DNA from 3 places in the Pseudarthrobacter sp. NIBRBAC000502772 genome. Region 3 is predicted to be linked to each of the others. Evidence: riboswitches for the same ligand, from Rfam matches in the RefSeq annotation. Region 3 holds a riboswitch; each other region holds the start of a gene.
What was found. Region 3 has a riboswitch for cyclic di-AMP ahead of NIBR502772_RS06590 (C40 family peptidase). Riboswitches for the same ligand answer to the same signal wherever they lie in the genome.
Positions count from the first base shown of each region.

Region 1: another riboswitch for cyclic di-AMP. It lies ahead of NIBR502772_RS14780 (LysM peptidoglycan-binding domain-containing protein); the one in region 3 lies ahead of NIBR502772_RS06590 (C40 family peptidase).
Region 2: another riboswitch for cyclic di-AMP. It lies ahead of NIBR502772_RS05630 (hypothetical protein); the one in region 3 lies ahead of NIBR502772_RS06590 (C40 family peptidase).

Region 1 is NZ_CP041188.1:3,200,123-3,209,935, reverse strand. It holds gene NIBR502772_RS14795 (ribonuclease Z) at 1-211, shown strand, start outside; gene NIBR502772_RS14790 (dienelactone hydrolase family protein) at 286-1,263, shown strand; gene NIBR502772_RS14785 (YdiU family protein) at 1,320-2,783, shown strand; gene NIBR502772_RS14780 (LysM peptidoglycan-binding domain-containing protein) at 2,853-3,704, opposite strand; cyclic di-AMP (ydaO/yuaA leader) riboswitch at 3,708-3,879, opposite strand; gene NIBR502772_RS14775 (lytic transglycosylase domain-containing protein) at 4,113-5,384, shown strand; gene NIBR502772_RS14770 (cupin domain-containing protein) at 5,407-5,787, opposite strand; gene NIBR502772_RS14765 (TraR/DksA C4-type zinc finger protein) at 5,927-6,289, shown strand; gene NIBR502772_RS14760 (DNA alkylation repair protein) at 6,359-6,919, shown strand; gene NIBR502772_RS14755 (DUF1918 domain-containing protein) at 6,973-7,173, shown strand; gene NIBR502772_RS14750 (NUDIX domain-containing protein) at 7,228-7,752, shown strand; gene NIBR502772_RS14745 (heme oxygenase (biliverdin-producing)) at 7,815-8,483, shown strand; gene NIBR502772_RS14740 (DedA family protein) at 8,487-8,999, shown strand; gene NIBR502772_RS14735 (thioesterase family protein) at 9,030-9,813, shown strand, end outside.
Region 2 is NZ_CP041188.1:1,186,824-1,196,636, forward strand. It holds gene NIBR502772_RS05595 (glycosyltransferase family 4 protein) at 1-811, shown strand, start outside; gene NIBR502772_RS05600 (DNA glycosylase AlkZ-like family protein) at 815-2,083, shown strand; gene tadA (tRNA adenosine(34) deaminase TadA) at 2,150-2,656, opposite strand; gene NIBR502772_RS05610 (phosphatase PAP2 family protein) at 2,780-3,472, shown strand; gene upp (uracil phosphoribosyltransferase) at 3,515-4,150, shown strand; gene NIBR502772_RS05620 (VOC family protein) at 4,212-4,586, shown strand; gene NIBR502772_RS05625 (HAD-IA family hydrolase) at 4,644-5,342, shown strand; gene NIBR502772_RS05630 (hypothetical protein) at 5,430-6,158, opposite strand; cyclic di-AMP (ydaO/yuaA leader) riboswitch at 6,164-6,340, opposite strand; gene NIBR502772_RS05635 (cell wall metabolism sensor histidine kinase WalK) at 6,417-7,970, opposite strand; gene NIBR502772_RS05640 (response regulator transcription factor) at 7,978-8,718, opposite strand; gene NIBR502772_RS05645 (hypothetical protein) at 9,009-9,338, opposite strand; gene NIBR502772_RS05650 (winged helix-turn-helix domain-containing protein) at 9,337-9,813, shown strand, end outside.
Region 3 is NZ_CP041188.1:1,376,325-1,386,137, reverse strand. It holds gene NIBR502772_RS06620 (glycoside hydrolase family 38 C-terminal domain-containing protein) at 1-2,615, opposite strand, end outside; gene fdhD (formate dehydrogenase accessory sulfurtransferase FdhD) at 2,755-3,666, opposite strand; gene NIBR502772_RS06610 (molybdopterin molybdotransferase MoeA) at 3,793-5,229, opposite strand; gene NIBR502772_RS22360 (DUF6457 domain-containing protein) at 5,195-5,488, opposite strand; gene NIBR502772_RS06605 (molybdenum cofactor guanylyltransferase) at 5,485-6,192, opposite strand; gene NIBR502772_RS06600 (HNH endonuclease) at 6,285-6,785, opposite strand; gene NIBR502772_RS06595 (NlpC/P60 family protein) at 7,022-7,768, opposite strand; gene NIBR502772_RS06590 (C40 family peptidase) at 7,940-8,614, opposite strand; cyclic di-AMP (ydaO/yuaA leader) riboswitch at 8,685-8,847, opposite strand; gene NIBR502772_RS06585 (M23 family metallopeptidase) at 8,996-9,813, opposite strand, start outside.

The DNA of each region.
Region 1 (9,813 bases), 1.8 Mb from region 3:
GTACCGTCACCTGACCGCCGGGCAGGCGGGGGAGTTGGCGGCCAGCGCCGCCGTCGGCACGCTGGTCCTTACGCACTTCTCCTCGCGGTACGGCGACGACGTTACTGCGCTCGAGGAGCAGGCCCGGGTCCGGGCTGGCAGCTCGACGGTTATGGCAGCCAATGACCTGGACCGGATCGCCTTCCCCAATCGGCGCGGTAGCCCCCGGTGAGGCCGGAACTCGCTGACCCTTGCACGAAGGCCGGCTTCGGAGAAGGATATGAGCCTCACTCGAGGAGGCCAATCATGCTCCAGCTTGGAAAGTTTGAAAGGTATCTGATCGAGGAATTCTTCGACGACTACCGCGCCGGCGCAATGACGCACCGCACGTTTACCCGCCGGGTCGCATTCATCATGGGAAGCATGGCGGCGGCATCGGGCGCGATGCTGCTCGTCGGATGCACACCCGAGGAAGTCCCACGCAGCACCGACCCCATGCCCACACCCACGCCGTCATCGTCGACGGCGGGCCCCGGCACTGCTTCTGCCGGTGCTGTGCCGGGGGCCAAGAGCCCGCTCTCCGTCCCGGAGGGCGCCGGAGGGCTGACGACGGCGACCGTGCGGTTCCCGGCCGACGGAACCGAGATCAGTGGGTACCTCGCCCGGCCCGAATCCGGTGCAGCCGGCCCTGCGGTGCTGGTCTGCCACGAAAACCGCGGCCTGACCCCGCACATCCAGGACGTTGCCCGCCGCTTTGCCAAAGCCGGGTACGCGGCGCTGGCCCTTGACCTGCTCAGCAGGGAAGGCGGCACAGCCGGCCTTGACTCTGACGCCGTGTCGGGTGCACTGACCCGAGCCGGGGCACAGCGCCATGTTGCTGACTTCGCCGCCGCCTTTGACTACCTTCAGGCCCAGGACTTCGTGGACTCCGGACGCATCGCCATGAACGGGTATTGTTTCGGCGGCGGCATCACGTGGCAGGCGGTAACCGAGCTGGCCGGACTGAAGGCCACCGCCGCGTTCTATGGGCCGGCGCCGGACCTGAACAAGGTGCCGGCCATCAAGGCTGCGGCGTTCGGTGTGTATGCCGAACGCGACCAGCGGATCACCGGCGCGATGCCCGCCCTTCGTGACGCCTTGGTGGCTGCCGGGGTCCGCCACCAGATCACCGTCTACCCCGGCGTCGACCATGCCTTCCACAACGACACCGGCGAGCGCTACAACGAAACCCAAGCCACGGCTGCCTGGAACGACACCCTCGCCTGGTTCGGACAGCACGTCTGAGCAGCACGTCTGATCCGCCGCGGTCTGGGCTGTCCTGCCACGGGTAGTCTTGAAGCATGAGCACCGCAATCCCACTAACGCTCACCTTCGGCGGGCGTTTCGCCCGCGAACTCGGGGAGCTGGCGGTTCCCTGGCAGGCGGAGGAAGCACCTGACCCGCAGCTGCTGGTCCTGAACGAGCCGTTGGCCACCGAGCTGGGCTTCGACCCGTCCTGGCTGCGGACGCCCGAGGGGACGCGGCTGCTCATCGGCAACCAGATTCCTGACGGTGCCACACCCGTGGCCCAGGCCTATGCCGGCCACCAGTTCGGCGGCTACTCACCCCTGCTCGGCGACGGGCGGGCCCTCCTGCTGGGGGAGGTCACGGACATCCACGGGCAGCTTCGGGACATCCACCTCAAGGGCTCCGGCCGGACACCGTTCGCCCGCGCGGGTGACGGTCTCGCCGTCGTCGGTCCCATGCTGCGCGAGTACATCGTCAGCCAAGCCATGCACGCCATGGCCATCCCCACCACGAGGTCCCTCGCCGTGGTGGCCACGGGCCGGCCCGTCCGCCGCGAAACCATGCTGCCCGGGGCCGTGCTCACCCGGGTGGCCAGCAGCCACCTGCGGGTCGGCAGCTTCCAGTTCGCCCGCGTCAACGGCGAGACGGACCTTCTGCGCCGTCTGGCGGATCATGCCATCAGCCGCCATTACCCGGACGCGGCGCTCGCCGACAAGCCCTATCTCGCGTTCTTCGAGGCGGTCATAGCCGCGCAGGCGTCCCTGGTGGCGCAATGGATGCTGGTGGGCTTCGTCCATGGCGTGATGAACACCGACAACATGGCCATCTCCGGCGAGACCATCGACTACGGTCCCTGCGCTTTTATGGACGCCTTCAACCCCGGCGCGGTCTACAGCTCCATCGACGCGGACGGACGCTACGCCTACGCCAACCAGCCGGTCATCGCCGAATGGAACCTCACCCGGCTCGCTGAAGCACTCCTGCCCCTGCTCCATGAAGACCAGGACCAGGCCGTGGCGCTCGCCGTTGAATCCCTCGGCGGCTTCCGCGCCCTGTACAGCGCTGCCTGGTCAGCAGGCATGAAGTCCAAGCTTGGGCTGCGCCCGGACACGCACGACGACGTCGCGTCGTCCCTGGTGGACGGCGTGCTGGCGCTGCTCCAGGAAGGCCAGGTGGATTACACCTCCTTCTTCCGGAGCCTCGGCTCGGCGGCCCGCGGTACGCCGGAAACTGCGCGGTCCATGTTTGCGAACCCCGAAGCCTTCGACGCCTGGGCCGCGCGGTGGCTGGCCCTGGCGCCGGACGCGGACCTGATGGACCGGGTCAACCCCGTCTACATCCCCAGGAACCACCTGGTTGAAGAGGCTCTGGACTCGGCTATCGCCGGCGACCTGGACCCATTCAACCGGTTGGTGGACGTCCTGGCCGATCCGTACACGCAGCGCCCCGGGCTGGAACGCTACGCCGGCCCCGCCCCTGAAGACTTCGGGAGCTATCGGACCTTCTGCGGGACCTGAGAGAACACCAGGGATGGACGACGGCGGCGCGGGGCTGGGTGCCGCCCGCCGCCGTCGAGCATGGTCGGATCACGCTACGCGGACGAAGGACGCTCCGGCGAGCCAGCTGATGGAGTGCACTTCGGTTTTGTAACCGTCCACCCCGCCACTGACAACCTGGCCGTTGCCGGCGTAGACGCCCACATGGCCGGCCGTGATGACCAGGTCCCCTGCGGCCGGTGTGCCCACCACCGGGCCGTACTGGAAGAACTGGCCGGGAGCCAGGTCACCCACGCTTTTACCCACCGAGCGCAGCGCCTTCTCCACCATGGCGGTGCAGTCCTGCTGGATGCCGAGCTGGGAGTTGGCGGAAGCCAGGATGGCCGCGCCGAGCGAGCCGGCCGGAGCCTGTGCCGCCGGTGCGGACGTTGAGGCCAGCCTTATGCCGGTGTTGGTGGGGGAGGCCGGCGCCGGTGCGGGAGACGCTGCGGGAGCCGGTGCGGTGTAGCCGGCACCAGGGATCAGGATCTGGTCGCCGGGGTAGATGATGCTGGTCAGCGAGAGTCCGTTGGCGGCAAGGACGTCGTTGAGCGGGACGCCGTTGGCGGCGGAAATCTGGCCCAGCGTGTCACCCGAAACGACGGTGTGGACGTTGGCCGCGGCGGGGGCTGCTGCAGCGGAAGTCGAAGCAACAGCGGCCGGAGCCGCTGCCGCCGCACTGGTCTGGACCTGAGTGTTGGCAGTCCCGGAGTTGTCCGGGCCGTGGACGCCGGCCTGAGCCGGGACGCCAATGCTGAACAGCAGGCCGGATGCAGCAACAGCCACCAGGGCCGGCCGGCCAAACGTCAGAGGGTGTGTTTTGGCCGCAGTGGCCAGGCCAATGAGGACGGTAGAGCGGGCAGGAACCGCACGAAGGCGTGCGGCAGCGGAATTCTTGGACACGGTTGATCGCCTCTCCCATGCCTGCGGGGTGAGCTGTCGGGTTCGGGTCGGAGATACCCGGCCGGTAGCGCCGCCGCACGGGACGGGGCGATACCGACTTAACCCCAAGGCTTCGAAAAGCCGTGGAAACGTGGTTCCCCCGTCCCTGCCAGCTGGAAAGCGACTGGATCCCGGTCAGCGGCAGGGCTCGGCATACTGGCGGGAATGTCCCGGCTTGAGCCGGGCCACCGTTTGACCATAACTTCCAGTTATCGGCAATGTCACATTCCGGTAACGGAATGTAGGCGTGAAATCCACCCGCGCTTCATCTCGGATTCCCTCCCTCCTCGGTAACGATGTTGCAGGTCAGGCCCCGTAATCCGTATATGCCCGGTAAGCTCACCAACTATGTCCCGGATTGTTCAAAAAATGCGGCTGCCCGCCCTCGCCGGCCTGCTGGCGGTCGCCCTGGTGGGGTCGGCTGCGCTGCTTCCCTCGCATGCCGACGACGACGCGCCGCCCGGCGGGTATCCCTCGTGGCAAGACGTGCAGAACGCCAAGAAAAGCGAGGCCGGCAAAGCGGCAGAAGTCACCAGGATCAACGGGCTGCTGGGCGGACTCCAGGCTGAAGCAGAGGCGCTGGGCAATGCGGCCGTAACGTCCGCCGCGGAGTACGCCAAGGCCGAAGCGGCACTTCAGGCCGCCACTTCCACTGTGGACGCACTCACGGCCCAGACGGCACGCGCCGCGGCCGAACTGGGACAATACAAGAAGGAAATCGGTGCTCTGGCGGCCCAATCGTACAAGACCGGTGGAACCAACATGGGTTTCTTCGTTGCCCTCGACGCCGTGCAGAACAACAGCATCCACGGCCTGAATATCGTCCAGATCGTCAGCGATAAGACTGCGGCCCTGGTCAACAAATCTGCAGGCGCCGAACGCATTTCCCGTGCCCTGGCCGATCAGGAGCAGGCGGCCAGGGCCGAGCGCGAGCGCCTGTCCGGCGAGGCCAGAACCAAGCTCGACGCCGCCCAATCCGCCCAGCAGGCCATGTCCCGGCAGATCGCGGAGCAGCAGGAGCACGGCCAGGAACTGACCGCGCAGCTGGCCTCCCTCAAAGGGACCACGGCTGCGGTGGAGGGGGAGTTCCGGCAGGGCCAGGTGGCATTGGCCGCGTATGAAACGGCGCAGGCCGCCAAGCGGGCCGCGGCGCAGGACCAGGCACGCCAACAGGCGGAGGCGGCAGCCAAGGCGGCGGCCCTTGCCGCTGCGCAGAAACCGGTTCCGGCCCCACCTGCTTTACCCGGCGTGCCCGCCCCGCCTCCAGTCCCGAGCCCGACGCCGGTCCCGCCGCCCGCCGTCGTCGTGCCTTCCGTTCCGGGAGGCGCTGTCAACGACCCCGCGGGCGCCAAGAACTACGCGGCCGGGCAGCTCGGCGCCTACGGCTGGGGCCAGGACCAGTTTCCGTGCCTGGCGTCGCTGTGGACCAAGGAGTCGAACTGGCTGACCACCGCCACCAACCCGTACTCGGGCGCATACGGGATCGCCCAGTCGCTGCCGGCCAGCAAGTATGCCAGCGCCGGCAGCGACTGGCTCACGAGCTACCGGACCCAGGTCAATTGGGGCCTGTCCTATATCGCTGACCGCTACGGGTCACCGTGCGGCGCGTGGAACCATTCCGTGGCCAACAACTGGTACTGACCTGCGGGGGACGGCAGCCGCGTCACGTTCCCGGTGCCTTGGCGAATACCGCGGCGCTGAGGAATTCAATGCCGACGAAGGCTTCGTCGCCGTCCACCCAGGCGTCATGTCCGGGCGGAATGGTGTAGGAGTCGCCGGCGCTGATGCTGATCCGGGTGCCGTTGGTGGTCTCGACGTTGAGTGCCCCGGAAACGCAGTATCCGACGTGGTTGTTCTGGCAGGACTCGGTCTGGACCACCGGCTTGATGCAGTCCGACCAGCGCCAGCCGGGACTGAACGTGAACCGGCCAACGGTGTAGTCGCCGAGGTTGACTACGTCCACTTCGGTTTTGTCCGGGCGGCGCTTCTCATCCGGCGTGTTGTGGGATTTGACTGCCAGTGTGGTGACGACGTTGGTAGGCATGGCACGCAGACTTTCTCTGTTGATTCTGTGTCCATCAGCTGTCTGTCCCTGGCTGCCAGACCGCATCTGAGGCGCTTACGATTGCCAGCATGCTCCCGCCGACGGCGCTTGTCGAGACCCAAACCACTAGGCTTTTCCCATGCCCGATTTTGAACGGTTCCGGGTTCTGCTGGAAGAAGAGCGCACCCGGAAACTCGCGCTCCTCCCCGCCCTCCGTGCGGACATTTCGTCGGCCAACGCCGCCCGCCAGGATTCCAACGTGGATGACGAGCACGACCCCGAGGGTTCCACCATTGCGTTCGAGCTGTCGCAGGCCTCGGCGCTCCTGAAGCAGAGCAGTGCGGGACTTGACCAGGTGGACGCGGCCCTGGCGCGGATTGCGGCGGGCACCTACGGCACGTGCGCCGTGTGCGGGGACCCCATCGCGGAGGGACGGCTCGAAGCCCGCCCGTCGACGCCGTTCTGCATCCTCCACGCCGCCGCCGGCCGGCAGGGACGGTAGCGGCGACGTGAACCCAGATGTCGTGAACTCCAGTGACGTGACTTCCAGTGCCGCGACCGGGAGGGTGCTGTGAACGGGCGTGTGCAGGACGCTGCCGGCTTCATCGATGCCACCCTGCAGAATGAGGGCGCCTGGTACCGGGCGGAGGACGTGGAGGCCCGGGTGGGCGGGGTCCTGGGTTCCTACGGATCGTCAGTGGGAGCCGTACGCGGCACCGTCCGCGACGCCGGCAGGAAGTTCAAGGATCTTGGCCACGATGAGGTGACCGCTTTGGCATCCCTCCTCTGGGGCCGGCCCGGTCCCGGCAGGCGGCCGGTCTATGAGAGGCGGCTCGCCGCCGTGGTGCTGCTGCAGTCCCGGGTTGCCCTTCTTCGCCACTCTGACCTGACCCGGCTGGAGGGCTTCATCAGAACCGCGCAGACCGGTGAGCTGGTGGCCCCCCTGATTGCCGACGTTGTGGTTCCGTTGCTGCAGGGACTGGGCGAAAGCGGCCGCCAGCGCGCCGACGTCGTCATCGCCCGCTGGCACCAGGACCCCGACGATTCGCTTCGCCACGCTGCCCGGCTCATCGCGTCTCAGGGACCCGACCTGCAGCGCATTTCCGGGAACCGCGACGCGGAACGCGACTGACCCCTGTTCCCCGGTCCCCGTCAGTCGTACTCTGGGGCTTGGAGGTGATTGCCATGGAGGCAGCGCAGGGCGACAGGATTATCGTCCGGGGGAGGACCGTCGGATCTTCGGATCGGCACGGCGTGATCGTGGAAGTCCGTGGTCAGGAAGGTCATCCGCCCTACCTGGTCAGGTTCGACGACGGACACGAAACCGTTATGTACCCGGGCGGTGATTTCGCCATCGAACGCGGTCACGCGGGGCAGGCCGGCTGACGCGCCGCGGGCGGCCGCGCGTCCGGGCCACCGGGCACCTGTCAGACTGGTGGAATGGATCACTCCTTGGCTGCCACGTCCCCTGACGCGAACCTCACGATTCCGCCGGTCCGCACCGGTCCGCGGGACCCCGGTGACGCCTGGGTGGAGGGCGGCGGCGGCAAGTTCTGGGGCAGGTTCGGTGCCGCCGGCGTGCTGGCTTATGACCCCGGCAAGGGCGTTCTCCTGCAGCACCGCGCGCTGTGGAGCCATAACGGTGGTACCTGGGGACTGCCCGGCGGAGCATTGCACCAGGGCGAGGACGCAGTCACCGGGGCCCTCCGCGAGGCGCACGAGGAAGCCGCGGTACCGGCCGCGGATGTGAGCGTCCTCTTCACGTCTGTGCTGGACTTCGGCTACTGGTCCTACACCACCGTTGTAGTGCTGGTGACCGCGCCTTTTGAGCCCGTAATCAACGATCCGGAAAGCCTCGAACTCCAGTGGGTTCCGTTGGACGAGGTGGACGCGAAAGAGCTCCATCCCGGTTTCTCAAAATCGTGGCCGGACCTGCGGACGCGCATGCTGGAAGGGCGAGATTAGGGTTGCCTAAGTGCGGTGCGCCATAATGGTGTTCCGACCCCCTGCTGCGCGTGAGGAAGAACATGACCGCCCCGCTCTCCGTGTTGCTCAAACAGTCCACCAGCGCGGCCCATGAAGAGGCCGAATCGTCCCCGTTTATGGGCGACCTGCTCGAGGGCAGGCTGGACGCAGCCGCCGTTGCTGCCCTCACCGCCCAGCTGTACACGGTGTACGGTGCCATGGAGTCGGTGGCGCGGTCCGAGTACGGTGCTGATCCGCTGCTGGCAGGGTTCCTGGACCCCGCCCTGGAACGGACGGCGGCGCTCGAGGCGGACATGGCGTTCCACTATGGCACCGGCTGGCGGGAGCAATTGGCAGACGGCCGGATCGTCACTGTCCCCGCCACCACGGCTTACGCCACCCTGATCCGCGAACACCACAGCGCCGAGTTCATGCTCGCCAACCACTACGTCCGGCTGCTGGGGGACCTGTCCGGCGGGCAGATCATCCACCGCCTCGTCCAGCGGCACTACGGCATCCCCGACGACGGCCTGAACTTCTACCTTTTCCCCGGCGTCGGGAAGATGAAGCAGTACAAGGACGGCTACCGTCTCCGGCTGGACGCCCTGGCGCTGGACACGGACCGGACCGAGGAAGTGCTGACCCACGCCGCCCATGCCTTCCGGCTCAACGGCGACATTTTCGCGGACCTGCAATCCGCCGTCGGGGCCCGTCCGCAGCCTGCGGCCTGACCCATGGACCAGTTCCGGGACCTGCCCTTCGGCGTGGCGGCGGCCAGCCTTTTCGCCATTGTTATGCTGCGCGTCAACGCGACGTACTGGATCGGCCGGGGAGCGGCAGTAGGTGTTGAGCACACACGGTTCGCTTCCTCGTGGAACGGCCGGCGCGCCGGCCAGGCGAAAGAGCTCGTCCGCCGCTGGGGATCGTTCGCCGTGACGCTGTCGTTCCTGACCATCGGCCTGCAGACTGCCGTCAACCTCGCCGCCGGTGCTGCGAAGATGCCGTTAAGGCGCTACCTTCCTGCCGCCGTCGCCGGTTCCATCCTCTGGGCACTGATCTACGCCACCATCGGGCTCGCCGCCGTCGAAGCCTGGCTGGCGTTGGCGGCCGGCTCCCCGTGGGGAATTGTTGTGCTGGGCACCGCGGCGGCCGGACTCATCGCGTGGCTGCTGGTACGACGGCGGCGCCTGTCGCGCGGGAGCGCTGCCGAGCAGGCAGCGGCAGGCAATGCGGATAGGCTTGGCTGAGCCCCACAAGGACAAGCGAAAGGGTCAATGTTGACTTCTGCACTCCCGGAACTGGCCGACGGCGATTTCTACTACCAGGCGCTGGGTGGCGGCCGATTCCGCTCCACCATCCACGCCCAGGGGGCCTGGAACGAGCACGAACAGCACATGGCGCCGGCTTCCGGCCTGATGGTGGACAGCCTGGAGCGCCACGAGCCGCGGGACGACATGCGGATGGCCCGGCTGAGCTACGAGATCCTGGGCCTGATCCCGGGTGGCGGGTTCCACATCGAAACCACCACACTGCGCCCGGGCCGGACCATCGAGCTCCTGCAGGCAGAACTGGTTGCCAACGGCCGGGTGGCCATCCGCGCCACCGCGTGGCGGATGATCACCAGCGACACTGCCGCGGTTGCCGCCGTCGAGGACTCCGGCATTCCGGCGCCGGATGAATGCAAGCCGCTCGACGGCCCTGCCATCTGGCCAGGCGGCTACATCCGGTCCCTGGAGATGCGCGTTGCCGAGGGCCACCGGCCCGGCGCGGGCATCGTCTGGCTCCGCACCCAGCACCCCCTGACAGACAAAGCCGACAGCGGCGACCTGGCCCGCCTGATGGGACTCGTTGACACAGCCAACGGGATCGCGGCCAGGGTCCCGCCGGGCAAAGGCAGCTATGCCTTCCCCAACCTGGACCTGCAGATCCACATGTACCGCAGGCCCGGGGGCGAATGGCTGGGCCTGGACAACGCCGTCTCCTTCGGAACTGACGGGATTGGCCTCACGTCCACCGTCCTGCACGATCTCCAGGGCCCCTTCGGCCGCGCCGAACAGATCC
Region 2 (9,813 bases), 190 kb from region 3:
GTCAGGTTCGGCCCCGCCCCACATCATTGCGGTGGCCGCGCTGCTGCCCAACAAGGACCAGTTGCTGACCGTGGCCGCGCTGTCCCGGCTCCGGGACCTCGCCTGGACAGCGTCGCTGGTGGGAACGGACGACGCCGATCCCGCCTATGCGGCACAGGTCCGGGCAGCCATTGCCTCCCTTGGAATGGAGGACAGGGTGCGCGTGACCGGCCAGCTCGCCGGGACCGAACTGGCGGACGAGTGGAGCCGGACGGACCTGAGCCTTCTTGTGTCCCGGGCCGAAGCCTTTGGGCTTGTGGTGACGGAATCGCTGGCCCACGGGATTCCCGTCATCGTGCGGGAGGGGACCGGCGCCGTGGACGCCCTGGGCCTCGCCGGAAGACTCGCCGGCAGGCTCGCGCAACGAGTTGGCAGGCTCGCGGGAAAACCGGACGGCGAGCGTGGTGGTGAACGTGATGGCGGGACATATGCCGTGCCAGGTGCCGCCGTCGGACTCGCCGGACCCGAAGGCGACGCACCTCGTGGCAACGGACCTGAAGACCACCACGCGGACGTGCTCGCTGCCGTGATCCGGCAGTGGCTGGTGGACGAATCCCTCCGAGCCGGCTGGCGTGCCGCTGCCCTGGCGGCACGGGAACAGCTGCCCGGCTGGGACTCCACCGCCCGGAACGTCCTGGAAATCCTCGGCGTGCCTGCCAAAACGCCTCCTGCCAAAACGCCTGCTGCCAAAACGCCTGCTGCCAAAACGCCTCCTGAAGAAACCCCCGCCGCGGGGATGCCTACCGCTGCGGGTACGGCCGGTGGACAATAAGCCATGACCACGCTCCCGACCTCCGCCGCCGTATTGACCCAACAGGCCGTGACCCCCAAAGCCCTGAGCCAAGATGCCCCGGATCCGCAGGTGCTCACCCCAGAGCTCCTCAGGGCATGGGCCTGGCACAAGCAGGGCCTCGACGGCACACTCCAGGGCGCGGATGCCGCCGACGTGTTTAGCAGAGCCGGCTGGGCCCGTTCCGTGGGCGGCGCCAACCCGTACCTCACGCTCTTTGCCCGCGCCGGCACTAGCCGCGCGCAGGCGGACGCTGACGTCCTGTCGCTGAAAATCCATGAGCTGCCCACCGCCCGTGGCTGCACCTATGTGCTGGGACAGGATGACTTTGCGTGGGGCCTCCAGATCGGCCGGGACGCCGCCGTGGCGCCGTTCCGTGTGCTGGCGAGAATGGGCGTCGAGCGCGGCGAGATCACGCTGCTGGAGGAGGAGATCCTCCACGCCCTGGCCGAGGCCGGCAACCCGCTGGACCCCAAACAGCTCAAGGATCTCCTGGGCGATTCGGTCCGGAACCTCGGCGAGGAGGGCAAAAAGAAGGGCGCCGCCACCACGTTGCCCACGGCCTTGGGCCTCCTCCAGGCGGACGGACGGATCCGGCGCGTGCCCGCCAACGGCCGGCTGGATCAGCAGCGCTACGCCTACACGCTGTGGGGTTTGCCGCCCACCGCCATGGAGGACGACGCCGCCCGCAGCCTCCTACTGCAGCGCTATCTTGGCTGGACTGGCGGTGCCACGGTCAAGCAGTCGCAATGGTTCACCGGATTCACCCTGGCCCACACGAAGGCAGCGTTGGCCGCCACTGGGGCGGTGGAGGTTCCCACCGCCAACGGTGAGGTGCTGTGGATGATGCCCGACGACGTCGGGCGGCTTGCGTTGTTCGAGGCGCCGGCGGAGGAACAGATTCAGCTGCTGGCCGGCACGGATTCATTGGTCCTGCTCCGCAGGAACTCAGGGGAGCTGTTTGCCGAGGAGGACAAGGGAAAGCAGGTCCTGGGGTCCACGTTGGCGTTGCAGGCTGACTTGCCGGACCATCCGATCTTCGACCGCGGCCGGATCATCGGGCTGTGGCAATACGATCCCGGGAAATCACGGATTGCCTATTGGCTCTTTGGCGGGGCCACGCCCGCAGTATCCCGGCGCATCGCCGAGGTAGAGGCCTGGATCCGGGACGAACTGGGGGACTTCCGCTCGTTTAGCCTGGACTCGCCGGCCTCGCGCCAGGACAGGATCGACGCCCCGGATGCCGCAGGCTGAGGGTCGTGCAGGCAGGTGAGAGCGCTACAGCAGGCCCGAGACGAATTGCAGCCCGCCTACGACCCGTTACAGCCGGCTGCGGTGCGCTGCGAAGAAGTCCCTGAGGACCGCACCGCACTCCTCTTCCCGGACGCCGCCGTAGACCTCAACCCAGTGGTTGAGCCGGCGCTCGCGGAGGATATCGAATACCGAGCCCGCCGCTCCGGCCTTCTCATCCCAGGCACCGAAGACCACGCGGGGAATCCTGGCCAGGACCACGGCGCCGGCGCACATGGCGCACGGCTCCAGAGTCACCACGAGCGTGCAGTCGGCCAGCCGCCAGCCGTCCCCGGTGCCGCCGTCGAGTTTGGATAAGGCACGCAACCGGTCCGCCGCCTGCCGGATGGCCACTATCTCTGCGTGGGCAGTGGGGTCTCCCAGCTCTTCCCGCTGGTTCCGTCCGGAACCCAGCACGGCGCCGTCGGGCCCAATCACCACGGCGCCGATCGGCACGTCCTCGGTGGCCAGCGCGCGCCGGGCTTCGTCCAGGGCAAGACCCATCCATTCGAGGTGGTTCTTTTCTGCGGCGACCATGGCTCAATGATAGTTTCGAAGGATATCCAGCCTGCAAAGCATTAACGCCGGGGAGGCATAGTGGACACGTTCAGGGACCGTCTGGGCCAATGGTTCAAACCGTACGCCGCGCTGTGGATCACCATGCTGGTTGGGGGAGCGCTGGTGGTGACCATGGCGCTCCTGGGTGCCGAGGTTTACAACAACGTGGTGGATGAAGAGGGACTGACCGCCCTGGACCTGCCCGCGCTGGAGCTGTCCCAGGGCCTGCGGAACCCCGCACTGGATGCCGGGGTGACGGCTTTCACCAACATCGGCGGAGGCATCGGCATGCCCATCCTTGCAAGCATACTTACGGCCTGGCTCACGTTCCTGAGCCGGACCTGGCGGCCCATCATCCTGGTGGGCGGCGCCGCGGCCGTCTCCACGCTGGCCACCACGGTGGGCAAGCGGCTGGTGGGCCGCACTCGCCCGGACCACGCCGAAGCTGTCCCTCCGTACGAGACTTCGCCGTCGTTCCCAAGCGGCCACACCCTGAATACAACGGTGGTGATCGGTGTGCTCGTGTACGTCATGTGCCTCCAGTTCGAAGTGCTCTGGGCGCGCATCACGGCCATCACCGCCGGGGTGATCTTCATCATCGCGATGGGCCTGAGCCGGGTGTTCCTGGGCCACCACTGGCTGACGGATGTGATGGCCGGCTGGTTCCTGGGCCTTGCCTGGGTGGGCATCGTGATCCTGGCGCACCGGCTGTTCCATGTGCTGCGCAAACGCGAGCACGCGGGCCCGGCACCCACGTTCGAACACCCCGCCCTGCGGGACGATCCGTCGAGCTGATTCCCTGCCGGACGCTGCCCGGGCGGGTGATAGTTTTGACGCATGCGCACTCTCGTTGTGGACCACCCGCTGGTCGCCCATAAGCTCACCGTCCTGCGGGACAAGAACACTCCGTCACCGGTCTTCCGGCAGTTGACGGAAGAGCTGGTGACCCTCCTGGCCTACGAAGCCACCCGTGAGGTCCGCACCCAGCCGGTCACCATCGAGACGCCGGTCAGCACCACAGTGGGCACCGCTTTCACCAAGCCCACGCCTCTGGTGGTTCCCATCCTGCGCGCCGGGCTCGGCATGCTCGAGGGCATGACCAAGCTGGTCCCCACCGCTGAGGTGGGTTTCCTGGGCATGGCCCGCGATGAGGAAACCCTGGACATCATCACGTACGCGGAGCGGCTCCCTGAGGACCTGACGGACCGGCAGATCTTTGTTCTGGATCCGATGCTTGCCACCGGCGGAACCCTGCGCGAAGCCATCAAGTTCCTGTTCAAGCGCGGCGCCTCAGACGTCACGTGCATTTGCCTCCTGGCCGCGCCGGAAGGCCTGGCCAAGCTCGAAGAGGAACTGGCCGAGGCCAACGTGACCATCGTGCTGGCTTCCATTGACGAACGGCTCGACGAGAAGTCCTACATCGTTCCCGGGCTCGGCGACGCCGGCGACCGCCTGTACGGCATCGCCGGCTAGTACGGGCTGCTCCAGAATGTAAGTCTTCCGCTTTCCTGCCGCCGCCGTTAGCCTGTGGCGCATGGACTGGAAACTTGAACTCGTTTTTGTGCCCGTATCCGACGTGGACCGGGCCAAGGATTTCTACGTCAACAAAGTCGGATTCAACCCGGATTTCGACGAGCGGCCCATGGATGGCATTCGCTTCGTCCAGCTGACCCCGCCGGGATCCGCCTGCTCCATTTGTATTGGCGAGGGCCTCAATGACGCCCCTCCGGGCACAGCCCCAAGCCTGCAGATGGTGGTCAGCGACATCCAGGCTGCCCACGACCACCTCAAGGGCAACGGTGTGGAGGTCAGCGACATCGACATCCAGGACTGGGGGCACTTCGTCTACTTCGCGGATCCCGACGGAAACAAGTGGGCGGTGCAGTACATCCCGGGCCGTGACGCCTGAGGGCGGCGCCCGGGTCGCGACGCCTGAGCCGGTAACGCCTAAGGCAAAATAGGCAGCATGAACATCCCCACACCTACCGCCACACGAGCACCTGCCGCCGCACGAACACTGACCTGCCGGGCCGTCCTTTTCGATATGGACGGCACACTGGTGGACTCCACGGCAGTAGTGGAGGAGGTCTGGGGAGAATTCGCGGCCCGGTACGGCCTGGACATCGCCGAAATCCTGCGCACTTCGCACGGCGTCCAGGCTGCCGATACCGTGCGCCGTTTCGCGCCGGCGGGAGCGGACGTCGCGGCCCTCACCGAGGAACTGGGTGCGATGGAACGGGTGCGGACGGCCGGTATCATCGCGTTGCCGGGGGCTGCCGACCTGCTTCGCAGCCTCCCGGCCCAGGCAGTGGCGCTGGTGACTTCAGCGGACAGGACCCTGGCAGACATCCGCATGGACGCTGCCGGGCTGGACATGCCGGCCACGGCCGTGACGGCGGACCTGGTCACACGGGGCAAGCCGCACCCGGAAGGCTATCTGATGGCCGCCGGGCTGCTGGGCGTGAAACCGGATGACGCCGTGGTGTTCGAGGATGCGCCCGCCGGAATCGCGGCAGGCGTTGCTGCGGGTATCCGGACGGTGGCCGTGGGTCCGAATGCGGGCGAATTGCCAGCAGGCGTGCTGCATATCGCGGATTACCGTGCCGTGACGGCCTCCGTGGAAACGGACGCCGCGGGACGGCAGCTCATTTCTTTCCGGCTTTGACTCTTTCCGGCTTTGACGCCGGCGGATCACTTTCGTGATCCGCCGGCGCAGCTCAGCGACGCCGGCCGCCGGCGCCGCTCGGTCGGCCTAGTACCAGTTGTGCGACAGGTGGAAGTTCAGCGCCCCGCACGGTGACTGGTAGCGCTCCTGGATGTAGTTCAGGCCCCAGTTGATCTGCGTGCGGTAGTTGGTGATGTAGTCCGCGCCGGCGCTAGCCATCTTCTCAGCAGGCAATGACTGGACGATGCCGTACGCGCCGCTGCTGGCGTTGGTGGCCGTGGTGGTCCAGTCGGATTCCTTGGTCCACAGCGTCTGCAGGCACTGCATCTGGTCAGCGGACCAGCCGTACGTCGCCAGCTGGCCGGCAGCGTAGGCCTGCGCTCCTGCGGGGTCGTTGACTGCCACAACAGGCGCGGGCGCAGGTTCCGGGGCCGGAGCCGGAGCGGGCTCCGGGACCGGGGCAGGTGCCGGTTCGGCGGCCTGGGGCGCGACGTTGATCTCGGCCGGCGCAGCTTCCGGGGAGGCCGGGGGCTGGATCTCGGCTGTCTCGAAGCTCAGCTTCGACTGGGCGCTGGCTTGTTCGGCGGCCTGGTCCGCGCTGGCCGCAAGCGACGCAGACTCGGAAGCGTGTGCCGCGGCGCTGACGCCGACCAGCAGGGCGCACGCCGTCGCGAACACCGCGACGCGCTGGCCCACGGAGGGAATCCGCGCGGCCTTGGACAATGGGGACATAGCTGCACCGAAGCGCGTCTGCTTGCGGTGGCTGTGGGACTTTGTGTCGCCCTGCGGGCGCGTTTGTACCTTGAATTCAGACATGATGGATCGCCTCTCACACCTGCGGAGTTAGCTGTCGGGTTCGGATGAGGGCATCCGGCCACACGGCACAATCACGTGTTGGCTTAACCCCAAAGGGCACTTGGTGCCCGGGACGGTGGGTCCCCCGCCTCTGCCTCTGAAAACGGAATCCGGGAAGCGGCAGAGCTTGGCGTCATCCGGATATGCGGCCCAAACGGGAACCACACGTCATCGACGCTACAGGAGCTGGAACCTTAAGTCACATTTTGGTAACGGGAATCACGGCGATGGTGTGTCGCCTTGCTGCGCTCGGGCGTCAGTGGGTTGCGCCAGCGCGCCGGCAGGGAAGAGCAATGCGAACTCCGTCCGTCCGGCCCGTGATGTCACTTCCACGCTCCCGCCATGGGCCTCCATGATCGACTGGACAATGGCCAGGCCCAAGCCACTTGTGCCTTCGGACGCCCCGGCGCCCGAGGCCGGCGCCGTACCCTTGCGCGCCGCGTCTGCGCGGGCAAACCGGGAGAAAACGTGGTCAACGAACTCCGCAGGGATGCCCCCGCCGTCGTCCGTTACCGTCACCGCTGCGCCGCCATTGGCAGACTTCGTGACAGCGGTGACCACGGTGGTTCCCGGCGGCGTGTGCTTGCGCGCATTGGATAGCAGGTTGACAAGCACCTGACGCAGTTGGGATGCATCACCCGTGACGGCGAGCGGCTCGTCAGGCAGTTCAAGGCGCCATTGGTGGTCCGGGGCGATGACCTTCTCGTCACTGACGGTTTCGATCACGAGTTGTGTGAGGTCAACTTCGCTGAGCTTCAGGGGCTGGCCCTCATCGAGCCGGGCGAGCAGGAGCAGATCCTCCACCAGGGTGGTCATGCGTTCGGACTGGCTTTGGACCCGGGCCAGGGATTTCCGGCCGTCCGGCGTGAAGTCCTCGGTCATCCGCATCAGCTCCGTGTACCCGCGGATGGCGGTCAGCGGGGTGCGCAGCTCATGGGAAGCGTCGGCAACGAACTGCCGCACCTTGGTCTCGCTCCGCTGCCGCGCCTCGAGGGCACTGGCGACGTTGTCCAGCATCAGGTTCAGGGCGTGCCCTACGCTGCCCACTTCGGTTCCGGGGTTGGAGTTCGACGGCGGGACGCGCACCGCGAGTGCCACCTCGCCCGCGTCCAGCCGGAGCCGGGCCACCCGGGTTGCCACCTCGGAAAGCTGCTCCAGCGGCTTCATGGTGCGCCGGATCAGCACGGTTCCTGCCAGTCCGATCAGCGCCAGGCCGCCCAAGGAGACAAACACAAAGGTCCACACCAGCGATGCCAGCGTGCTCTCCTTGGCGGCGAGCGGAAGGCCCGTGACAAGGACATCGCCGTAGCCGGTTTGGACGGCCACAATTCGGTAATCCCCGTTGGACAGCGAGCGGTTCACGGGGATGCCGTTCTGCGTCAGCGCCAGCAGGGTCTGCTTGTCCTCGGAGTCGAGGGGTAGGCGTGTGGTGTCCGAGTCCAGGAAACCGCCACTGGGGATCTGGCCGTTCAGGATCCGCGCATTCAGCGTTCCGACACTCTGCCCGCGGGAGTCAAGCGGGTCCGGCCTGCCGTTGAATCCGCCCAGGGGCGGGCGGCCCGGACCGTTCGAGAGTTTGGCGGCCTGGCTCAGCTGTTCATCCAGCTGACCCGTGAGAAAGGAATCCATGGAGGCGTAACTGAACAGCCCCACGGCGCCGCAGATGGCCACCAGCAGGGCCATGGCCAACAGGATCAGGCGCGTGCGCAGATGCCAGGTGTCCGGTTTCAGCCAGCTCCGGGCTGGTGCTGGGGTTGCTCGCGGCGAGGACATGGAGCTGCTACTCAGCCGGTTTGATGACGTAGCCGGCGCCCCGCACGGTATGGATCATGGGCGGGTGCACTGCATCCACTTTCTTGCGCAGGTAGGAGATGTAAAGCTCCACAATGTTGGCCTGGCCGCCGAAGTCATAGTTCCAGACACGGTCCAGGATCTGGGCTTTGCTGATGACGCGTTTGGGATTCTCCATGAGGTACCGGAGCAGCTCGAACTGGGTGGCGGTGAGCAGGAGGGCGTCGCCCGCACGGGTCACTTCGCGCGTGTCGATGTTGAGGACAAGATCGCCCACCACAAGTTCGGCAGTGTCCATCGCGGCAACGCCGGAGCGCTGGACCAGGCGGTGCAGCCGCAGCAGGACCTCTTCCATACTGAACGGCTTGGTCACGTAGTCGTCCCCGCCGGCCGCCAGGCCCACGATCCTGTCCTGGACGGCGTCCTTGGCCGTCAGGAAAAGCGCAGGTACCTCCGGCGCGAAGGCGCGGATCCTGCCCAGCAGCTCAACGCCGTCGAACCCTGGCAGCATCACATCCAGCACCAGGACGTCCGGGCGGAACTCCTTGGCAAGCTTGACGGCCTCCGGGCCATCCGAAGCCACCGCAACGGACCAGCCGGCCATGCGCAGCCCCATGCTCATGAGCTCGGAAAGGCTGGGTTCGTCGTCAACCACCAGGGCGCGGATGGGGGAGCCGTCCGGGTGGGTCAGTTGTGGAAGGTTGTTGGTCATGGAGTGCGAAGTGGCCATGGGACAACTCTCCGATCATTCGGTTAGCCCGCGCTATGGGGTTCCTGTGCGCACGCTGTGAATCCCAGCCTAGCGAGCTGGATGGGCGATCTGGGGGCCGGGCGGGACGCCGACAATCCGCCGGCGGACGCCTTCTCCGCTGGACAGGCGACAAAACCCGGCAGGGAATCTCGGCAAGTCATTGGCCGGTGAATTTCAAGGTCTTGATATGGCGAAAGGGCGAACATTGTTCGCCGGAGAGGGCCATTTGCGCACCCATGGCGGACAACAACTCCTATTTTGCCGCCAAATCAGAATGGTGATCTGTAACACAAATCCGTATTTTGTCTCAGTATGCGGAACGTTGCACCCATTGTTACTTGCAAGTTTTCATTGTTACGTTGCACACTTTCAATTGTGAACAAGAACTCAACAGCACCTGCAGCCGCAGAATATTGGCCCAGCACATCCGCTGCTGCCGACATGCGCTGTTGTCGAATGCACGCCTGATCTTCAGACCCCACGAAGTTCTTAGGCATTCGCCCCCAGCCCAGCGTAGGGCGCCATCCCCAGATTTCATTGCGGGGACAATCAGCATTCGAGCCGCGATGACGGCCATTCACATTGAGGTAAGCATTCATGTCAGTTGCATCCGGATACGTCCACATCTCCGTCCGTAACGCAGGCAAGGCCGGCCAGGCTTCCGGCCTCCGCCAGGGGTTCGGTGCCCGACCGGCGTTCGCCCCGGCTGCACCCGGGGCCAGCTTTCCTGCCCCCGGCTACGCACCCCAGGGCTACAACCCCAGTTCCTACGGCCAGCTCCGCGCCGTCCAGCCTGCCGAAGCCGCGCCGCTCACCGCGCCCACTCCGGTGATCGCGGGACCCAACAGTGTACGCCCGGTCGCCAATGACACCGTGGCCCGCGGATTTGTCCTCTACATGGGCATCGACGAGGAGACCGCAGCGGCTGCCGGAACCTCCATTGCCAAGCTTGCCCAGGAAATCCGCGCTTACGCACAGTCACTCGTGACCGGTGCTGAAAGCTACGCGGCCGTGGCCGTGGCGCCGGCCGGCACCCCCGGTTCCGCGCTCGACGTCGTCCGTTCCACCTTTGGT
Region 3 (9,813 bases):
GCGCGCAACAGGGAGAGGCGCACCGAGGTGGTGGTCCCGCCGTCGGAATCCCGTACGCTCCTGGTGACATCGTGCCCGTAGGTGGCCGCGTTGGAAATCGCGACGCCGTAGCCGGGCTCGGCCACGTGGATCCAGCGGTGCGCGCAGATCTCGAACTTGGCGGCCTCCCACGAGGTGTTGACATGGGTGGGGCGGAAGACATGGCCGAACTGGGTCTCCGAGGCGGAGCGGTCCGCCCTGACGTCCAGCGGGAAGCCCAGCTTGAGCAGCTTCTCGCTCTCCTGCCACTCAACGGCTGTGGTAATAGTGAGGGAGCAGCTGCCTGCATCCAGCGCGATCCGCTGGGTGAGCGGTGACGAGCCGGCAACCCGGTCCACCACAACAACAGCACTGGTTCCGGTCTGCTCCAGCCGGATGCCCTGCGCCGCCGTGAGGGCGGTGACGTTGCGCCGGTAGAACTCATCGATGTCCCACGCGTCCCACTCGTTGGGCGTGTCCCGGTGCAGTTCCAGCAGGTTGCCGCGCTCTCCGGGAGCGATTGCTTCGCGTCCCGTGACGTAGTCGGTGAGGGAGGCCAGCAGGCCATCGGCATCCAGTACCGCCCGGATGATGCCGTTGTCCAGCACGTAGCCGCCATCCAGAGCGGTCGCCTGGACCGGCTGGTCGGTCGGCGAACGCTCTGCGGCAGCCAAGGCCGGAACGCCGTTGCGCGCGTGCGGTGCGGCGTTGAGCAGGAAGGTCCGCGATCCCTCGCCGAGGAGCGCGGCCGCTGCCTGCGCTATAAGGTTTTCGAGGCTGGCACTGATCGCGGCGTAATTACGTTCCGCGTCCTGGTGGACCCAGGCGATGGAGCTGCCGGGCAGGATGTCGTGGAACTGCTGCAGGAGCACCAGCCGCCAGAGCCGCTTCAGCTCCGCCGCCGGGTACTCGAAGGAGCCGGCGCCGCGGACAGCAGCGGTGGTGCACCAGAGCTCGGCCTCGCGGAGCAGGTGTTCGCTGCGCCGGTTGCCGCGTTTGGTCTGGGCCTGGCTGGTGTACGTGCCGCGGTGGAGTTCCAGGTACATCTCCCCCACCCAGACAGGCAGGGAGGAATACTCTTCCTCCGCCTGGGTAAAGAAACTCTCGGCGGAACCCACGCGGACCTTGGGCGAGCCTTCGAGGTTGGCGGTGCGGCTGGCAGCAGCCAGCATTTCCCGCGTAGGCCCGCCGCCGCCGTCGCCGTAGCCGAACGGGACGAGCGAGGTGTTGCCGCGCCCGTGGTCGCGGAAGTTCCGCTCGGCGTGCGCCAGTTCGCGTCCGCTGAGCTCGGCGTTGTAGGTGTCAACGGGCGGGAAGTGCGTGAACAGCCGGGTTCCGTCGATGCCTTCCCAGTTGAAGGTGTGGTGCGGCATGCGGTTGACCTGGTTCCACGAGATCTTCTGCGTGAGGAACCAGCGGCTGCCGGCCGCCTTGACGATCTGCGGCAAGGCCGCCGAGTAGCCGAAGGTATCCGGGAGCCATGCTTCGCGGCATTCGACGCCGAACTCGTCGAGGAAGAAGTTCTTGCCCTCAATGAACTGCCGGGCCATGGCCTCACCGCCGGGCATGTTGGTGTCCGACTCGACCCACATGCCGCCCACCGGAACGAACTGCCCGGCCTTGACCTTCTCCCGGATCCGGCTGAAAAGCTCGGGGTAGGACTCCTTCATCCAGGCGAGCTGCTGGGCTGAGGAGCAAGAGAACACAAAGCCCGGATCCTCATCCATCAGCGCCACCACGTTGGAGAACGTCCGGGCACATTTGCGGATGGTTTCACGCACCGGCCAGAGCCAGGCGGAGTCGATGTGGGCGTGGCCCGTAGCCACCAATTGATGGGCGGAAGCGTAGGCGGGCCTGGACAGGACCTCAGCCAGGGTTGCCCGCCCGGCTGCGGCGGTGCCCGGGACGTCGTCGGGATCCATCTGGTCCATCATGCGCTCCAGCGCACGGAGGATCTCATGGCGCCGCGGCTGCTCCGGGGAGAGTTCGTGCATCAGCCCGGCGAGGGTCCAGATGTCCTGCTGGAGTTCCCAGACTGTCTGGTTGAGTTCGGCGATGGCGATCCTGCCCAGCCGGTACTGCGGCGCCGTGCCTGCTGTTGCCTTATCCCCGTACGGTGTGGCGGCGAACGTCCAGCCCTGTGCCATGTCCGGGTTGGCGGCCGCTTCAACGTAGAAGTCAACGGACATGCCGCTGCCCAGGAGTTTCAGGGGAATGTACTGGTTCCGGGGCGAAATAGCCTTGATGATGGTGCCGTCCGGGCGCCAGGCGATTCCCTCGCACTGGAATCCGGGGGCTTCGTTGATGAAGCCAAGGTCCACTACGATTTCGACGGCGGTGTCCGGGCCGGTGCCCCAGGCCTCCGGGACGTCGCCCTGCAGGCGCAGCCACTTGGTCCCCCACGGCTTGCCCCAGGCAGCACCGTGTTCCTGCGGCTCGAAGCGATTCCGCAGTGCATCCATCACGGACACCGGTTCGCCGGGTGCATCCCAGCTGCTCAGGTTCAGCGGAACGGTGCGGGCGTAAACGCCGGGAATGATCCGCTCGCGGACAAACCGGTCCAGGCGGACTTCGGTGATCCGGCGGTCGTCATGCAATGTAAACCCTCTTAGGTGCTTGAACTGGAGTACTCGAATCCGGACCAAACGCGTCCAATCGATGGATAAAATCTACCGGCTGGTAGCTCAATAGCCAAGCGTCACCGGAAATCTTCGCCGAAGTGTGCTGGCGCCGTTTTTATCCCGGCGCGTTCGCGCATAACCCTGCCGCGCCCTCCCCCGGAACCGGCGCGGCGGGCAGCGTAATCCTGCCCTGTCCAGCGTAAATATTCAGGCTGGTGCCCCGGCTGAATCCTGCCAGGGTCATGCCGCTGGCCTCCGCCAGCTCCACGGCAAGGCTCGACGGCGCACTCACCGCCGCCAGCACGGGAATGCCCGCCAACGCTGCCTTCTGGACGAGTTCAAACGATGCGCGGCCCGAGACCTGCAGGACCAGCCCTGCGAGCGGAAGCAACCGCTCCCGCAGGGCCCAGCCCACCACCTTGTCCACGGCGTTGTGGCGTCCCACATCCTCGCGCAGGCACAAAAGCTGCACGCCGCCGTCGTCCGTTATGCGGAAGAGGCCCGCGGCGTGCACTCCGCCGGTGACGTCAAAAACGTCCTGCGCTTCGCGGAGCCGCCCGGGCAGGGATGCCAGCACATGGGCGGGCACGGTCAATGGATCCGCCGCCGGGCTGAAATGGGAGGACTTGCGCACTGCCTCGATCGAGTCCGTGCCGCAGATACCGCAGGAGCTGGACGTGAAGACGTTCCGACCCTTCGCAGGGAGTTCGACGTCGGGCCGCAGCTGGGCTTCCACCACATTGAACGTCTGGACGCCGTCTTCGTCCTCGCCGGCGCAGAACCGCAACGACACCAGCTGCTCCGGAGCCCAGATGATCCCCTCGGACACCAGGAAGCCGGCCACCAGATCAAAGTCGTCCCCGGGCGTCCGCATGGTCACCGAGAATGACAGTGCACCGATCCGGATTTCCAGCGGCTCTTCGACGGCGAGGACGTCCTCGCGGTGGCGGACCGGGAACTCAAGGGCATTGGGCGAGCCATCCAAAACATACTTGTGCACCTTGCGGCGCTGCGTCACGCGCCCCATCAGCGAACCGCCAGACTGTCTTGAAGGGCCCCGTGGACGTTCCGGACCTGCCGGCTGGCGCTGTTCATAAGTCCATCATTGCACCACTGGCCGGGCTGTGGCGTACGTGGTTCCGCAGCACGGCGCCTACCCCAGCAGGGCACTCCAGTCCACCGGACCGGCGGGCTTCGCAGCGTCCTTGCCAGCTGCCCGGGTTGCCGGCTTAGCGGCGGGCCGGCCCTTGGGCTTGGTACCCGGCTGCGCGGGCGCGGGCACCGGCGGCCCCCACGGCAAAGCGAACGCCGGGACTGGTTCGCCCAGCTGCACGCCATGCGGCGGAACAACCATCACACCGTGCGCCGACGCCAGTCCGCGCATCATCCCGGGACCCGTGTGCTTGGCCGGTGAAGCCATCCCGTACAGCAGCCGGAAGGGCATCAGCCTGGTCCGGCCCGGCTCAGGCTCGATGGTGGTCCCGCACGGGACCTCCTGCACCGGCGGCATGGTGCCGTGGCCCAGCGCCGCCAGCAGCGGTTCGCCCACCGTGGACAGTGCCATCATGGCGGCCAGCGGGTTTCCGGGGAGCCCCAGGACAAAGCGACCGTCGGGGAGTTCGGCCAGGACAGCCGGATGGCCGGGGCGCATGGCGATGCCGTCGATGACCAGCCGCCCGCCCAGTTCCGCCACAGCCCGGCGGAGGTGGTCGGTGTCCGAGACGCCAGTACCTCCGGTGGTGATCACGACGTCGGCAGGCAGCGCGGAGGGGTCCGGCACCTCGGGCGGGAGGTCGGCCAGGCCGTCCAGCCACTCAGCGTAGGAATCGCCGATCCGCTCCTGGCCGCCGTTAATACCGCCGAGCATTTCCACAACGGCCGCGAGCTGCGGACCGAAGGTGTCCCGAACCTGTCCGGGGACCGGCAGCCCGTGGGCCACAACTTCGGAGCCGGTCAGCAGGAGCTTAACCACCGGCTTGCCCTGGACCAGAAGGTCATCGTGCCCGGCCAGGGCCGCGACCGCCAGATGGGCCGGGTTCAGTGTTACGCCGGCCTTGACCAGCACCTCTCCCGCGGCGGCTTCCTCGCCGGCCTTCCTGATGTGCTGGCCGTTCCCGGGCTCGCCGGGGCGGGCGGCGCCGCCGGTCATCAACAGCGGCAGGCCGTCGTCGTCCGTTCCAAGCACGGCACTTTCGCTGCGCAGGACCGCTTTGGCGCCGGGGGGGATCAGTCCGCCGGTGACGATGGGGCTGGCCTGGTGGGGTGCCAGCCGCATGCCTGCGTCTGCCACGATCCACGGACCGCTGCCGTTGACGGCCCATCCGTCCATCGCAGACGACGCGTAGTGCGGCATGTCGTGCAACGCGGTGATGTCTTCGGCCAGGACCCTGCCCAGGGCTTGGCCCAGGGGAACCCGGCCCGGCGGAATTGGCGTGGCGATATCAAAAGCGGCCTTGCGCGCCTCTTCCCAGGTGTGGGCCAGGTGCTTTGCCGGGGCTGTCTGCTGCCCGGGATTTTCGGATACGTCGCCGGGGGCGGCGGTCACTGAACGGGAGTCATTCGACGGGGGTCCCGGCGGATTCGGCGTCATAGTCAGCAGCCAGGGTGCGGGCACGGTCCATGGCAGCGGTCATGGCGGCGGCGTTGGTGGCCTGCCCTGCTCCCGCAGCCAGGCCGGCGGCGAAACCGGCAATAAAGGTGGTGAGCGGGGCGGCGGGGCGGACCACTGAGTGGGCTGCCACGCCGGCCAGCGACAGGATGGTGTTGACGTCGATCTGGACGTCCTCCAGTTCATACGCCTGGAGCAAGGACCTGCACCATTCTTCCAGCGTCTCTTCCTGGCTTTTCACGCTCTGCCTCCCAAATCGTCTGCGGCAGTGTTGCCCCGGAACCCGGCTAGGGGATCCGGACCGGCCACTCCAAGTGCGGCGGCATCGTCCCAGGTGTCCACGTCTGCCGTGGAGCCAGCCGGAACGGCGACAAGCTGCACGTCCAGACTAGCAAGGAGTGCCCTCACCGAACCGTTGATTAAGCGTCCTGTGCTTTCCAGTTCCGCCACGGAACGTTGTAGCGCGGCCGTGCTATAAAAACCGACCAGCGGCTGACGGCGGCCTTCCTCCGAGACGGCCACCACGCCGTCCGGTGCCAAGCCCGCGGGCGCTCCGGCAGCGGGTCCTCGCGCACGCAACGCAGCCTTCAGCGCCGCCACCGCCTGCCCCACGTTGGGCATGTCGCAGGCCAGCACCAGCGTCAGCCTGGGGCGGCTGCCACCCGCCGCGGACAGGGCCGCAAGCCCGGCCGCAATGGCGGCCGCGGGACCGCTAAAGGGGGGTTCTTCGCGGCAACGGAGAAATCCAGGGATTTCGCCGGCCGGCACCTCCCCGGTGTCCGGACCAACCACGACGGCGGCCCGGGCTCCCCTCGCAGCGGCGGCGGAGCGACGCAGCAGGGAGTCGCCGTCGTACGTCAGACTCTGCTTGGGCACGCCACCGAGCCGCGACGAACGGCCGCCGGCGAGGATGACGGCATCGAAGTCGAGGGGGTCAGCGTCCACCCTCCCAGCTTAACCGCGCAGGCTGGAATACTGCGCCGGGCTGGAACTACCGCGCGGACCGGAACAAGGCAGCCCGGAACAAGGCGGCCCGCTCAGGCAGCCCGCTCAGGCAGCAGGAACGGATCCCAGTCCGGCGTGGGCTTCTCAAGTTCCTTGATCTGCCAGATGGTGCCATGCGGCGGTTCCGGATCAAACCTGAGCTTCCAGCCCATTTCAGCCGGGGTGTGATCGCCCTTGGTGTTATTGCAGCGGAGGCACGCGGCCACCAGGTTCTCCCAGGAGTCGGCGCCGCCACGCGACTTGGGCTGCACATGGTCGATGGTGTGGGCCCCTTTGCCGCAATACGCGCAGCGGTGTCCGTCCCGCCGCAGGACGCCGCGGCGGCTGACAGCGGTGCCCTGGTTGTATCTGGGGCGGATGTAGCGGTTCAGGAGAATCACGGACGGGCGGCCCAAAATCTCCTGAGGCCCCACCACAGGGTCATCGCCCTCGGCAATAACACTGGCCTTGCCCGTGAGCACAAGCACCAGCGCCCGGCGGAAGGTGACTACCGCCAGCGGTTCATATCCAGCATTCAGAACGAGAGTGCGCATGCACGTACCTCTTTGTGGCCGCACCCGTCAGGGGCACGAGGGCCGGCTGCCCCCGGCATATCCGGGCTATGGATCGACACCACAAGAGTAAACAAAGAATCCCGGGATCAGCTAATCCCGGAAGTAACCGGGGTCACGTGTCGGGCCTGGGCGGCTGTCCGGATCGGTACGACAGGCCGGAGACAGCAAAGGACCCCCGCCGTGAGGCGGGGGTCCTTTGAACACTGAAGCTGCTGCTAGGACACGCGGATGAAGACCGGTCCTGAGCCAACATTGGCGCTGAATACAACGGTCTGGTTGCCGTTGTAACCGCCGTGGACTGCCTGACCGTTGCCGGCGTATACGGCGATGTGGGCCATGCCCGCGCCGCCGTCGGCGTAGTAGATCAGATCGCCGGGCTGGGCCTCGGCGGCGCTCACGGTCTTACCCAGGGACAGGTAGCCGGCGGGCCAGCCGTGGTAGTTGATGCCCACGGCGGCCAGGGCGTTGGTCACCAGCATGGTGCAGTCCTGGCTGACGCCGAGCTGTGCGTAAGCAGCGGACAGGATGGCAGCACCCTTGCCGCTGGCGGCGACCGGAGCCGAGGGAGCAGCCGGAGTGGCCGACGCTACCGTGATGGTTGCCGCGGCCTTGGCCGGAGCCGGAGCTTCGACAACCGGCTCGGGAGCCTCAACCGGAGCGGGCGTGGTGGTCACGGCCGGCTTCTCGTAGGAAATGGCAATGGTGGAAGCAGCGGAAATGATGGCCGGAGCGGAAACCTCAGCCTCAAGGTTCGAAGCGGAAGCACCTTCGTGCTGGACTCCGGTGTCTGCCGCGTTCGCGGCGATACCACTGGTCAGGACAAGGCCGGAAGCAGCAGCGATAACCGCAGCCTGGCGGCCCATGCCGCCGGCGTTGTCGCCGACGGCCTTGGCAATGACAGCCAGCGAGTTGGTCTTGGTGACCTCGGCGCGGTGCCGTGCAACAGTTGCACGTGTAGTCATTAATTTCTCTCTTTCGTTTTCCTCAGGACCGCGTAGGCAGTCCAAGGGCGTTGGAGGCGCCGGCATCTTGGGGGTACGCCGGCACATCCCGAACGGGGATTTAGCGAAAAGTTTCCAGCGAAGAATCGGTTCCGGCAGCACAGGGCTTCAGGAACTGCCGGATTGCAGGAACTACGGGGCCAGCGTGAAGAAGGATCCGCCGCCCGTGGATGCCACGGAGTGGAGCAGCGTGCCCTGTGACGGGTTCAGTGCGCTGATCATCATGCCGTTGCCGACGTAAATGCCAACGTGGGCGCCGCCATTCTGCATGACCAGGTCACCGGGAGCCGGTGTGGCGGTGGGCCGCATGGCCGTCCAGGCATTGGTGCGGGGAATGCTGATGCCGGCCTGGGCGTAGACCCACTGCGTGAAGCCGGAGCAGTCCCAGCCGTTGGGAGTGGTGCCGCCCCAGAGGTAGGGGTGACCGATACCGGTGTAGGCAAGTGCTGCCAGACCCGAAGCAGCAGCAGAGGAGACAGTGTCAGCGAGCTTGGAGGCCGCGGCCTCGGTTGCGGCAGCACCCTGAGCCCCGGTTTCGGAAGCCGTGGACTGCGCGCGGACCCTCTCAACCTTCGGCGCCGGCGTCGTCTTGATGACGGGGCGTTCGAAGGAAACGGTAGCCGTGGGCGCGGCAGTGACGGCAAGTGCCGTCTGCGCAGAACCGGACTCGGTAGAGGCGGAAACGCCGGCGGTGGAATCCGCGGCGTTGGCCGGAAGCCCCATGCTCAGGATCAGACCTGATGCAGCTGCGATAACAGCAGCCTGGCGACCTACGGTCCCGGCATTGGCACTGACGGCCTTGGACACGGAGCCCAAGGGGTTAGTGCGAACCGGTTGTGCGCGGTGACGCGCAGAAGTATGGCGTGAAGACACGAAGGTAGCCTCTCCCAATGCCTGCGAGGTGAGCTGTCGGATTCGGATGGGAGTCACCCGGCCGCGCTGCTTCACAGTGGAAGCTTTGCGACTTAACCCCAAGGCCTTCAGAATCGAAGACCAAAATTGGTTCCCCCGCCCCTGCCAGACGATGTCATGCGAACGGACCTTGAGCGGTGGCAGAGCTAGGCAATCCACTCAAGAACGTCAACTTCGGAAAAGTTGACGCGCTTTAGACGTTACAGGAGTTCCGAGCCAATGTCACATTCAGGTCACGGCATGTTGCTACGATTCGAGAGTTGGCCATCATTTGGGTCAGAGCCAGCCGGTGGGGTCGACGACTTCGCCATTGATCTGAACCTCGAAGTGGAGGTGGCAGCCCGTAGACGCGCCCGTGGTGCCGCTGAGGGCAACCACGTCGCCGCGGCTGACCGTCTGGCCTACCTTGACGCTGGCGGAGGAGAGGTGGTTGTAGGTGGTTTCAAGGCCATTGCCGTGATCCACCACCACGCGGTTGCCACCGCCGTACTGGTGCCAGCCAACGAAGGTCACGGTGCCGCTGGCAGCGGCCATGACGGAGGTTCCGCACTGTGCCACGTAGTCCTGGCCGCGGTGGAAGTCGCCGGAGCCGCCGGTGATGGGACTGACCCGGAACCCGAAGGGTGAGGCCGTAACCAGCTGGGCCAGCGGCGAGCCAAGGCTTCCGGCAGAGGCGGCGCGGGTAATGGATCCCGCGGACTGGGCGCTCAACAGCTGCTTCAGCTTGCCGTCGGGATCACCCTGGGTCACCACGGACGAGCGGCTGAAATCAATTTGGGCGGCGGCTTCGGCGGTCACTTCGGGCTGCGGAGCAGCGGAAACGGCTAATGCAGCCTGGCCGGGTGCCGGAGTGGCCATCACGGGGCCGGTCACAGGAACCGTCACAGTGAGAGCAAGGCCTGTTGCTGCCAAGGCGATGCCGGCCTTCTGGCCGAGGCCACTGGCGGCGGCGAAATCCGTCATCTGCCGGAAGGGTCCCCGGCGGCGGCGGGCTTCCCGCTGTGGGTCGCGGGGCCTCTCCGCGCTGAAATCCTCGGCCACTCTGGGCGCCGAGGCGGGACCCACCGCGCGACGGCGGCCCCTGGAGTATTGCG